One region of the Providencia alcalifaciens genome, then DNA from elsewhere that is predicted to be linked to it. Evidence: predicted binding sites of a transcription regulator. Region 1 holds the regulator's gene; each other region holds the start of a gene.

Region 1 (4,269 bases):
AATGGAACTAAAATCATGGTTAATGTTGGCTGAGTATAAATCGACATGGCGAAGAGAATCATCATGCTAACGGCATAACCGGCTAGCAAGATTGGGAACAACGTTTCAGCGCGAACTTTAGCTAATACGAAGCGGCAGCCGTATCCCCCGACAATAAATGCCAGTGTTTGAGGAATATAACTCAGGCCGATATCTGCAGGGTTAAAGCCCATATTGCGTAGAATAAACGGTGAACCCGTTAACCATGCAAAAAAGCCAGCGCTACATGCTGCGTACACAAGCACGTTACCACTGAAAACAGGGGAGCGTAACAAGGTAGCAAAGGAAATTTTGGTTTGTGGCTGGTTTTCTTCTGCTGTGACTTTCGGGGCAACTTTTTTTAACATCAAAGTCGGTAGCAAAAGTAAAACGCCCACCATCATCAGCACGATGAAGATAAATTCCCAGTTTTTGTGTTCAAGCACCCAGGCACCTAAGAGGGGCGCTAAGGCGGGAGAAAGAGCCACTAAAGGCATGATAGAAGCAAATACTTTTTGAGTATCAGCTTCGTTATAGCGGTCGATAACGAGGGCTTGCCATAAAACTGCAGCAGAACAAACGCCAACAGCCTGTAAGAATCGAAGGATTAATAGCTGAGTAGCATCGGTGACCCAAATCATTGCTAAGCAGCTAACAATAAACAGGGAAAGCCCCACAATAAGGATAGGTTTACGGCCTAATTTATCTGAAAGGGGTCCCCATAGTAGCTGGGCAAAAGCAAAGCCCGCTAGAAAGATACTCAGAGATGCGCTGATAGCGCCTTCAGTCGTATTTAAGGATGTTTGCATTGAACCAAAGGCAGGCAGATACATATCGATGGCTAAAAACCCCAGCATGCTTAGGCCAGCAAGGTAAATCAAAAATCCAGAGGAGTTTTTTGTCGCAGTATTTGTCATAGTTTTTGCTTAATCTATATTTAAAATAATGTTAATAGTTATCTTATTGTATAGGCTATTTTTTTACGTTGTGAAACGGTAATATTTGGACTCTGCTATCAAATAATTTGAAGGGAAAGAAAATGTGGTCAGCTCATGCACTTGAAGTCATAGACGCAGTTGCTCGAACGGGAAGCTTTAGTGGTGCTGCGGATGAGTTGCATCGAGTCCCTTCAGCGATCAGTTACACAGTAAAACAAGTCGAAGAATGGTTGGCAGTTCCGCTATTCGAGCGCCGTCACCGTGATGTAGTATTGACGGAAGCTGGGGTTATTTTTATTAAAGAAAGTCGAAGTGTTATCAAAAAAATGATTGATACTCGACACCAATGCCAACAAGTTGCCAATGGGTGGCGTGGACAGTTCAGTATTGCTGTTGATTGCATCGTAAAACCGCAGCGTACAGAACAGTTGATTTTGGACTTTTATCGTCATTTTCCTGACATTGAACTGTATATCCACCCTGAAGTGTTTAATGGGGTTTGGGATGCTTTAGCGGATGGACGTGTGGATGTCGCGATTGGCGCGACCCGAGCATCACCAATTGGTGAGCGCTATAGTTTCCGTGACATGGGTTTTATGTCATGGCGTTGTGTTGCGAGCCCCGATCATCCATTAGCGAAAATTCAGGGCAAGCTGACGGATGACCAAATGCGTGAATATCCAAGTTTGTGCTTAGAAGATACCTCAAGAAGCTTACCGAAAAGGGACACTTGGGCGCTGGACAACCAACGTCGCTTAGTTGTGCCTTACTGGGAAAGTGGTTTAGCGTGTTTGGCAAATGGTTTGTGTGTGGGGATGGTTCCAGAGCACCGTGCGGCTCCGTTGTGTGCAGAAGGCAAGCTAGTTGAGCTGGAATTAGCGCAGCCGTTTCCTGAAAGCCCTTGCTGCTTAACGTGGGTTGAAAAGGATACATCTCCAGCGCTGAGATGGCTTCTTGACTATCTTGGTGATAGCGAAACGCTCAACGCGGAGTGGTTTTCGAGCTAATGTTCTGAGATAGGATTAGCGGCGATAATCAATAAATGGACCGTCAGCCACGGAACGGCGTTCAACTAAACGCGGGTGAACTTCAATCGTTTGCGCATCTTCGCGTTTATTCACAATACGATCGAGCAACATCGCAAATGCCATCTGACCTAAACGCTCTTTTGGCTGGTGGATTGTGGTTAACGCGGGGGTGAAATAGCGCGCATTACGCACGTTATCATAGCCAATAATGGAAATATCTTGAGGGACGCGTAATCCCATCTCGTCAGCTGCACAGATTGCTCCCATCGCCATGATGTCTCCTCCACAGAAGACAGCTGTAGGACGGTGTTTGTTACTGAGGATTTGCATCATTGCTTTGTAGCCTGATTCTGGTTCGAAATCCCCTTGAACAATCCATTCATCTTTCAACGTAACTTTGGCTTCTTCCATGGCTTTTTTGAAGCCTGTTAAACGCCCAATACCTGTATTTCTTTCAAGGGAGCCGGGGATCACGCCAATTTCACGATGACCACGATCAATAAGATAACGACCCGCTAAATAACCACCGTGGAAAGAGTTATCAATAATACTGTCAGTGAAATCCCCGCGAGAGGTACCCCAGTCCATGACAACCATTGGAATATTTCGGTAATCTTCTAACATTCCAATCAAGGTGTCGGGGTATTCTGAACACATCACAAGTAGCCCATCGACACGTTTTTGTGCCAACATTTGCAAGTAAGCTTTTTGCTTGCCTAAGTTATTGTGAGAGTTACATAAAATTAGAGTATAGCCTTTCTCATAGCAACTATTCTCGACAGACTCGATCACTTCTGCGAAATAGGGGGCTTCACTTGATGTTGCCAACAGGCCAATTGATTTGGTGTGGTTGACTTTTAAACTACGCGCAACCGCACTCGGAGAATAATTGAGCTCTTTGATGGCGGCCCAAACGGCTGTTTTTGTATCATCAGCGACAAAACGCGTCTTGTTGATAACATGGGAGACGGTTGTGGTAGAGACGCCCGCACGTTTCGCCACATCTTTAATTGTTGCCATGAGAAGAAAAAACTCCTAACCAAAACTTGGTCTCTAAAATAATTCTAGTTAAATAATTACCTGCATATTGATGCATAGTACCTTTGCTGGCAATAATTTAGCGATTTGTTATCGATTTTGTCTGATCTAGCGCAAAAACGAAAGAAATAATTGATGTTATAACATGTGATATAGACACTGGTTTTACATTTTTGTGCATGTATACTGAAATAACCTTTTTATTTTATGGTTATTTGATAATTCAATTTCTTTATATGAGAGGGTCTCATGGATACAGATTTTAAATATGGATTGCTAGCTGCGTTTGGCTCTTTAGCGGTAATTATTTTGTTTGCTGTGCACATTTTTTGATTTCATTTCCATCCTAGCGACTAAGGATGAGAAATAATTAAGGGCGAGTATTACACTCGCCCTTAGTCATTTTAGAACTGAACTAAAATTAAGCCAGATTTTCTTCAACAAATTTCCAGTTAACCAGCGCCCAGAAGTTTTCTAAGTATTTTGGACGTGCGTTACGGTAGTCGATGTAATAAGCGTGTTCCCAGATATCTACAGTCAGAACTGGCTTGTCGTCACCAGAAATTGGTGTTGCCGCGTTAGACGTATTAACGATAGCCAGGCTGCCGTCTGCTTTCTTCACTAACCAAGTCCAACCTGCACCGAAGTTTTTAACTGCGGCATCAGTGAATTGCTCTTTGAACTGAGCAAATGAACCGAATGCTTTATTGATAGCTTCTGCAACTTTACCTGTTGGCTCTCCACCTGCATTTGGTGCCAAGCAGTGCCAGTAGAAAGTGTGGTTCCAAACTTGAGCGGCGTTGTTGAATACGCCAGCTTCAGAAGTTTTGATGATATCTTCTAAAGACAGACCTTCAAATTTGGTGCCTTTGATCAGGTTGTTCAGGTTAACAACATAGGTGTTGTGGTGCTTACCGTAGTGGTATTCTAAGGTTTCAGCGGAGATATGAGGTTCTAAAGCATCTTTAGCATAAGGTAGAGCTGGTAATTCAAAAGACATTGCGTACTCCTTGATTGCTTTTATTCAGTGTTTAGGGTGTTTGCTCGTAAAATGAGCGAAATTAAATGTACTTCTATTAATTAATCTACTTCTAGTATCGCGACGTCAAGCTATGGTTAGCTATTGCGCCGCATTGTAAGTCATGTTTTTATCATAACAGAATACAGGTTACAGTAAGAAAAAAACTGTTCCATGATGCTATTTATGCCTTAATTGTTAGTAAGTTGCATAATTATTATTCCACTGC
Region 2 (4,269 bases), 1.3 Mb from region 1:
ACCAAACTCCTGTTAAACGGATTTGACATTCAAATTAACGTAGTTTAATAGAATGAAAATAATTTACCGATGAAAATGGCAATATAATTTCAACTATTCTTTTTTATAGATTATTGCTGAACGTAAATGATATTAAAAAAAGTACTTACCTAATTTTAATATAAAAAAGAAACAAAAGTTAAAGTATGTGTCAAAACGTAACATCTGTTTAATGTTTTGTAACAAGATAGAGTTTTAAGCTTGCCTTACGATTATTATGTTTTCTAGATAACATGAAAATAATGTTATTTAGCTAAGTAATAATATCGCAAAACGTTAGTCATAAAAAGCACTATTAGCAATTTTATGAAATTTAATTAATCATCCCCCTTGATATTTTTTATCTGCTTTTAAGTTTTGTGGTGAAGCCATTAAAACTACTTCAGTAAAATTGCAAAGCACTCTAAAAAAGTGAGTGAATACACGTAATGATTTCCTTAAAAGATATTGTGCTATTGGTTTGCGTATCATTAATAAAAGTGTTTAGTGTGATTAAACTGGTCGATAACCTGAGTGATAGTTTGCACTTCAACCTATTATCTTTCCGTTATTGGCGTATTATAGAGAAGAAAAATCAACCACACTTTCATACGGATAAATTATGTTGCTGCGTTCAGGGGTAGCATTAGCTATCTTTTCTTATATCCTTTGGGGAATAACCCCACTTTTTTATCGATTACTTCCTGATGCTCAAGCCATGGAATTACTGGCGCAACGACTGATTTGGTCTCTTCCGTTCTTATTTTTTATTCGGTTACTTATCAAGAATAAATCCCTATGGAAGCAAGTGTGGGCGGATAAGCGTTCAATTGTACTATGTTTTTTTAGCTCTTCGATTATGGCGGTGTCGTGGACAACCTTCACCTATGCCTTAACCCATGGACAAGTGCTGGCCGCGAGCTTGGGTTATTTTATTAATCCGTTATTTTCCATCTTGCTTGGTGTGATTTTCTTGCGAGAGCGTTTAGTCTTCGCTGAAAAGCTTGCGGTTGTGTTTATTTTCTCCGGTGTTGCCTACCAAATCATTCAATATGGGGAACTACCCGTTTTAGCCTTAGTGATGGGAAGCGCCTTTGCGGTTTATGGTTTGATCCGTAAATTTATTCGTTTTGATGTTATCACCTCGCTGTTTTTAGAGGCGCTCTGGTTATTACCCTTGGCAGTAGGTATCACATGGTGGTTATCAGCGCATGGAATGAGCGCGGTAGAAAATGGTGATTGGCAAACCAAAGTGTTGTACATGTTGGCGGCACCTGTGACTATTATTCCATTACTCTTTTTCACGGCGGCGATTAAACGCACTACATTAACAGTGATTGGTTTAGCGCAATATATAGAGCCAACAATTCAATTCTTGTTAGCGGTTTTCCTGTTTAATGAAATTTTCGATTGGGTCAAAGGTGTCAGTTTTACCTTGATTTGGATTGGCCTACTATTTTGTGTATTAGCGCTACTCCATAAACGCTACGGCAAAGGTGCCCGTCGCCAACCTTATGTGACCGGGCGGGATGAGCCCCCTCAAATTTAGCCTGTAATTTTAATCAATTAGCCTGCTTACGGAGAATATCGTGAGCAGGCTGCGCTTCTATTATGGCTAAAGCAAACGATTGCGTATATAATCCATGCCATCTTTTTAGACATCATCTTTTATGTAGCTGCATTTATCTCTGGGGATATAAGGTCATTATCATGAGCCAATTAGGTACTGCACTTTGTTCTAGCGCGACAAAAGTAATGCTTCTCGGATCGGGAGAGTTAGGTAAAGAAGTGGCGATTGAGTGCCAGCGTTTGGGTATTGAAGTGATTGCGGTGGATCGTTATGACAATGCACCTGCGATGCATGTCGCTCATCGCAGTTACACCATCAATATGCTGGATGGTGAAGCACTATGCCAACTTGTTGCAAATGAAAAGCCGGATTTTATCGTGCCTGAGATTGAAGCGATTGCCACCAAAACCTTGGTGGAACTCGAAAAGCAAGGACAAAAAGTCGTGCCATCCGCCAATGCGGTTTACCTAACCATGAACCGTGAAGGGATCCGTCGTTTAGCCGCTGAAGAGCTACAGCTGCCGACGTCTGAATACCGCTTTGTGGAAACGAAAGCGGATTTTGAAGCCGCAGCCCATGAAATTGGTTTTCCCTGCATTGTAAAACCAGTCATGAGCTCATCGGGGAAAGGGCAGAGCGTTATTCGCTCAACGGAGCAGCTTGAGAGTGCTTGGAATTATTCCCAAGAAGGTGGGCGTACAGGTCAAGGACGCGTGATTGTTGAAAAAATGGTGAATTTCGATTTTGAAATTACCTTATTAACCATTAGCGCAGCAGATGGTGTGCATTTTTGCGCGCCAGTAGGACATCGCCAAGAAAAAGGTGATTATCGCGAATCTTGGCAGCCGCAAGCGATGAGCGACGTTGCGTTGCAAAAAGCGCAGGACGTGGCGAAGAAAATTGTCACCGCTTTAGGTGGATACGGCTTATTCGGCGTGGAGCTGTTTGTCTGTGGCGATGAGATCATTTTCAACGAAGTCTCTCCTCGCCCTCATGATACAGGTATGGTGACGTTGATTTCTCAAAACCTATCTGAGTTCGCATTACATGTTCGCGCTTTCTTAGGCTTACCGATTGGCACTATTCGCCAGTATGGTGCTAGCGCATCGGCCGTAATTTTACCTGAGCTGCATAGCCGGAATGTGATTTTTTCGGGCATTCACGAGGCACTCGGTTCTGATATTCAATTGCGTCTATTTGGTAAGCCGGAAATAGCAGGAACTCGTCGTTTAGGTGTGGCGCTCGCGATTGGGGATTCGATTGAACAAGCGTTAGAGATGGCAAAAACGGCGGCGGCTCGAGTGAAAGTAACAGGCTAGTGATTATCCCCCGCCATGTTGGGTTCAGGCGGGGGGCTTTTTAGGGGGATTATTGCCTATCTTCAATAATCATCGCGGCTGCGCGCTCCGCAACCATGATGGTTGGCGCATTGGTATTGCCACTTGGAATTTCTGGCATCACAGAACAATCCACCACACGTAGCTTATTGATCCCATGGACGCGCAGACGTAAATCAGTGACAGAATCTGCGGTATCGGTTCCCATACGGCAAGTGCCGACGGGGTGATAAACCGTTTTACAAAAATTACGCACAAACTCTTCTAATTGACCCTCATCATGCTGAACTTGGGCTGGAGGCATCAACGTATTTTTACTGACAGCTTGCAATGATGGCTGGCTTAATACCTCTAAACCGAATTTCACCGCACGCTTACAACCCTCCATATCTTCTGGATCAGCCAAGTAATTAGCGTGAATTTTTAATGGATCTTGCGGATTTTGGCTACGCAGTAAAACTTCCCCGCGTGACTTTGGTTGTAAATAACCGACTTTCAATGAAAAACCGTGAGCGGCAGGTAGAGGCTCTCCCGGTACATCATCCCAGCTATCTAAAATAGGTAAAAAGTGAATTTGCACATCAGGGCGACCTTGGTTGCAACTGTCTTTAAAGGCTGCGCCTTCTAAAACGTTAGAGGCTAATAACCCACTGCGAAATGCCATCCACTCAAAACCATGTTTGATAGCGGCAAAGCCTTGGTCTGCACCAAATAAGCTGATTGGTTCTTTCGTGGTGACATTGATAGACATATGCAAATGGTCGTGAAAGTTTTTGCCCACCGGTAAATTAGCCACTGTTTTGATCCCTAAAGAAGAAAGATGTTCTTCAGGGCCGATACCAGAGAGCATCAATAACTTCGCGGATCCCATTGCGCCGGAGCAAACCAGCACTTCTTCACGGGCAAGGGCTTCGACTTCGTGACCATTTTTACCTTGGTAAGCCACGCCAACCGCTTGTCCATCGCGAATAATAATGCGGTTAACTTGGGTATTGAGCTTGAGGGTTAAACGGTCGCTATTCGCTACTGATTTCAAATAGGTTTTGGATGTACTGGCTCTTTCCCCATTATGTGTGGTGGTTTGATAGAAACTGGTTCCTTGTTGGCTTTCTCCATTAAGGTCATTAACGTAAGGTAAACCATGTTCTTGAGCCGCTTGAATGAATGCCATAGAAAGTGGATGGCGATAACGGTTTTCACTGACGGGAAGAGGCCCTTCAGTACCGTGATATTCTCCAGTTAGGCTTTCATTGCGTTCGGCTTTTTTAAACCAAGGAAGAACGTCTTGGTAACCCCAGCCTTCGCATCCGTACTTTTGTTCCCAGTTATCATAATCTTGTTTTT
Region 3 (4,269 bases), 1.4 Mb from region 1:
TAGCCGCACTGTGCGCCATTGAAAATGGTAAACAAGTTGCCTTAATGGCACCGACTGAAATTCTTGCAGAACAGCACGCGAACACCTTTAAGCAGTGGTTTGAACCTCTAGGTATCAAAGTAGGCTGGTTAGCGGGTAAGCAAAAAGGTAAAGCGCGCCAGCAACAACAAGATGCCATCGCTAGCGGCGAAGTCTCGATGGTCGTCGGTACCCATGCCATCTTCCAAGAGCAAGTGAGCTTTCACTCTTTAGGGTTAGTCATCATTGATGAACAGCATCGCTTTGGCGTTCACCAGCGGCTCGCTCTGCGTGAGAAAGGTGAACAGCAAGGTTTCCATCCACATCAGTTAATCATGACCGCTACGCCAATCCCACGCACGCTGGCGATGACCGCTTACGCCGATCTCGATACCTCCGTGATTGACGAGCTTCCTCCAGGAAGAACCCCAGTCACGACAGTGGCAATTCCAGATACCCGACGTAGTGATATTGTCGAGCGCGTTCGACAAGCCTGTTTAGAGGAAGGACGGCAAGCTTACTGGGTGTGTACATTGATTGATGACTCAGAGGTGCTTGAAGCGCAAGCCGCTCAAGTTACCAGCGAAGAGCTGGCGCTGGCACTACCTGAACTCAAAGTAGGGTTGGTACATGGTCGCATGAAACCCGCAGAAAAACAGAGCATCATGGCGGCATTTAAGAATAACGAAATCCAGTTACTTGTTGCTACCACCGTCATCGAAGTCGGGGTGGATGTTCCGAACGCAAGCCTGATGATTATTGATAACCCTGAGCGGCTTGGACTAGCGCAATTGCACCAACTACGGGGGCGAGTCGGTCGTGGCTCTATCGCCTCTCACTGTGTGCTACTTTATAAAACGCCTCTCACTCACACTGCCAAGCAACGCTTGCAAGTTTTACGAGACAGTAACGATGGCTTTGTGATTGCCCAAAAAGATTTAGAAATTCGAGGTCCCGGAGAGCTGCTAGGTACAAGGCAGACAGGCAATGCGGATTTTAAAGTTGCCGATTTATTACGAGATCAATATATGTTGCCAGAAGTACAACGGCTAGCTCGACACATCCAGCAAAACTACCCTGAGCATGCTCAAAAGATTATTGAACGCTGGCTCCCTGAGCGCGAACAATATAGCCACGCTTAAACTTTTTCCTGTCCTAACTTTTTCCTACCCTAAAATGAAAATTGCCGTGAACACATCCATGTCCACGGCAATACCTGCTTTATTTATACATTTAGTTATATATGTTTGTATTTACTTTAATACTTGTTCTGTACTAGCCGCCAATCGTTGGGAAAACGGGTAACCATAAGTAGAACTTAATCACTAACGCATTCACAATATCGATAAAGAATGCCCCTACCATTGGCACTACTAAGAATGCTAGGTGAGATGGACCAAATTTATCGGTTACCGCTTGCATGTTAGCGATAGCGGTTGGTGTTGCCCCTAAACCGAAGCCACAGTGACCCGCAGCTAAAATGGCAGCATCATAGTTTTTGCCCATCACACGGAAGGTAACAAAAATCGCATATCCTGCCATAACGCAAGCTTGAACACCGAGGATGACTAACATTGGGATGGCTAAAGACGCCAATTCCCACAGTTTTAAACTCATTAATGCCATGGCTAAGAATAAGGATAGGCTGACGTTACCCATGACAGAAACTGCGCGGTCAAATACTCGATAAAAACCAAGTAAAGATAGGCTGTTACTTAAAATAACACCGACAAACAATACGCAGACAAATTTAGGCAGTGCAAATGCGGTGCCTGATAGTAGCCCAGCAATCCAGCTTCCCGCTAGCAAACAGATAGCAATCAACGCAATAGTTTCAATCAACACCATCGAGTTGATCATGCGGTTGGATTGTGGCTTTTCAAATGCGGTTGGAACATCTTTGTCCTCATCCGCGGTACCAGGGGTTGGGATATTGCGAATTAAGAAACGTGCAACAGGACCACCAATAAGTCCCCCAAGTACTAAACCAAAGGTTGCACAAGCCATTGCAACTTCAGTTGCACTCTTGAAGCCATAGTCTTCAGTAAAGATTTTACCCCAAGCGGCACCTGTACCATGTCCACCTGATAAAGTGATTGAGCCGGCTAATAGTCCCATCAGAGGGTCTAAACCTAATAATTTCGCAAGTGCGATACCGACTGTATTTTGAACCAGCAATAATCCGACAACGACAAAAATGAAGATTAACAATGCTTTACCGCCAGCTTTTAAGCTCGCTAAGTTCGCATTCAAACCAATGGTTGCAAAGAACGCGAGCATCATCGGTTCTTGCAGTGATAAGTCGAAGGAAAGGCTCCAATCAAATACTTGCTTAACCACTAACAGGGTAAAAGCAACTAATAATCCCCCTGCAACGGGTTCGGGGATAGTATATTTTTCAAGAAATGAAACTGACTTTACCAGTTTGCGTCCGAGTAATAGCACGAGCGTGGCTGCCACCAGAGTGCCGTAGACATCGAGATGATACATTTACGTACCTCGTCTGTTGTTAATATTATTTAAAACTAATTAGACGTTATTTTTTTCCTTAAAACGCCAAAAGCAGGTGCAGGGATTAGAAAAAAAAATTGCGATAAATACAAGTTAAAACATATAAAAATGTGACACTCATAATTTTAAATGATACTTTCTTTTATTTAGCGCAAACGATTGCTTTTTGTATTATTCTCTTTAAAATGCGCTTTTTGCTAGTGGAATTGGAATAATGAACGCAACGGCATCTGAAGAACAAAGTGTTGAAAAAACAGTACAAAATCAAAGCGAACTGATCTATCGCCTTGAAGATAGACCGCCTTTACCCCAGGCGCTGTTTGCTGCTGGACAGCATCTATTAGCGATGTTTGTCGCGGTGATTACCCCCGCAATGCTTATCTGCCAAGCTCTTGGGCTACCCGCTCATGACACCCAGCGGATCATCAGCATGTCATTGTTTGCTTCAGGAATCGCCTCCCTAATTCAGATCCGTGCATGGGGGCCTGTTGGTTCAGGATTGCTTTCCATTCAAGGCACCAGTTTCAACTTTGTTGCACCGCTGATTATGGGTGGCGTTGCACTCAAGCAAGGTGGAGCCGATATTCCATCCATGATGGCTGCATTATTCGGTACGTTAATGGTCGCTGCGCTAACCGAAGTTATCTTGTCTCGCTTCTTACATTTAGCTCGTCGAGTTATCACGCCGCTGGTTTCTGGTGTGGTGGTCATGATCATTGGTTTATCACTGATTCAAGTCGGTTTAACCTCAATCGGTGGGGGCTACAGTGCGCTTGCCGATAACACATTTGGTTCCCCTGATAACCTCATTCTTGCAGGTATTGTTTTAGCCGTCATTATCCTGCTAACGCGCCAGAAAAACCCGTATTTGCGCGTCGCATCGTTAGTGATTGCAATGGCGGTAGGCTACCTTGCAGCTTGGTGGATGGACATGTTACCAACCGTGCAACCGAGTGATGCCAATCAATCTCTGATTACAGTTCCTGAGCCTTTTTATTATGGACTTTCGTTTGATTGGAATTTACTCATTCCACTGATCCTAATTTTTATGGTGACGTCGCTAGAGACCATTGGTGATATCACGGCAACGTCAGATGTCTCCGAGCAGCCAGTACGTGGGCCTCTGTATATGAAACGTATCAAAGGCGGCGTATTAGCGAATGGACTAAACTCCATGGTGTCTGCGGTGTTTAATACCTTCCCTAACTCCTGTTTTGGTCAGAACAATGGCGTCATTCAATTAACCGGTGTTGCTAGCCGCTACGTGGGTTACTTAGTGGCGTTGATGTTGGTGCTACTGGGTCTTTTCCCTGCGGTTGCAGGTTTTGTGCAACAAATTCCTGAACCTGTTCTGGGTGGTGCAACCATTGTGATGTTCGGCACAATTGCGGCGTCCGGTGTGCGTATCGTTTCTCGTGAACCACTCAACCGCCGTGCAATTATGATCATTGCGTTGTCTCTAGCAGTAGGAATGGGGGTTTCTCAACAACCACTGATCCTGCAATTTGCGCCTGATTGGCTGAAAACCTTGTTTTCATCCGGTATTGCGGCCGGTGGTTTAACTGCAATTGTACTGAACTTGATTTTCCCTCACGAAAAATAGTTCCCTTCACCGCCGCAAGAGTTGAACACGCCGGCGGTTCTTCTGTATGCTATCCTTGAGTTGCCGATATATTAAACATGTCGGCAATTTCTATTTTTATCTGATTAATAAGGGAGCAGACAAACGTGAAAGGGTTA

Evidence for each region. The regulator PurR, encoded in region 1, represses purine synthesis genes. The targets are predictions, from matches to a motif close to CANGCAAACGTTTGCNTG.
Region 2: the regulator PurR is predicted to act here: its motif matches at 1,636-1,653, upstream of purT (formate-dependent phosphoribosylglycinamide formyltransferase).
Region 3: the regulator PurR is predicted to act here: its motif matches at 2,678-2,695, upstream of gltS (sodium/glutamate symporter).

Annotation. Positions count from the first base shown of each region.
Region 1 is NZ_OU659204.1:1,689,609-1,693,877, forward strand. It holds gene punC (purine nucleoside transporter PunC) at 1-935, opposite strand, end outside; gene punR (DNA-binding transcriptional activator PunR) at 1,058-1,963, shown strand; gene purR (HTH-type transcriptional repressor PurR) at 1,979-3,004, opposite strand; gene LDO73_RS18200 (YnhF family membrane protein) at 3,272-3,355, shown strand; gene sodB (superoxide dismutase [Fe]) at 3,444-4,022, opposite strand.
Region 2 is NZ_OU659204.1:2,984,404-2,988,672, reverse strand. It holds gene rarD (EamA family transporter RarD) at 641-1,567, shown strand; gene purT (formate-dependent phosphoribosylglycinamide formyltransferase) at 1,729-2,907, shown strand; gene LDO73_RS13595 (GMC family oxidoreductase) at 2,957-4,269, opposite strand, start outside.
Region 3 is NZ_OU659204.1:316,710-320,978, reverse strand. It holds gene recG (ATP-dependent DNA helicase RecG) at 1-1,160, shown strand, start outside; gene gltS (sodium/glutamate symporter) at 1,294-2,508, opposite strand; gene LDO73_RS01400 (uracil-xanthine permease family protein) at 2,744-4,132, shown strand; gene LDO73_RS01395 (AsmA family protein) at 4,258-4,269, shown strand, end outside.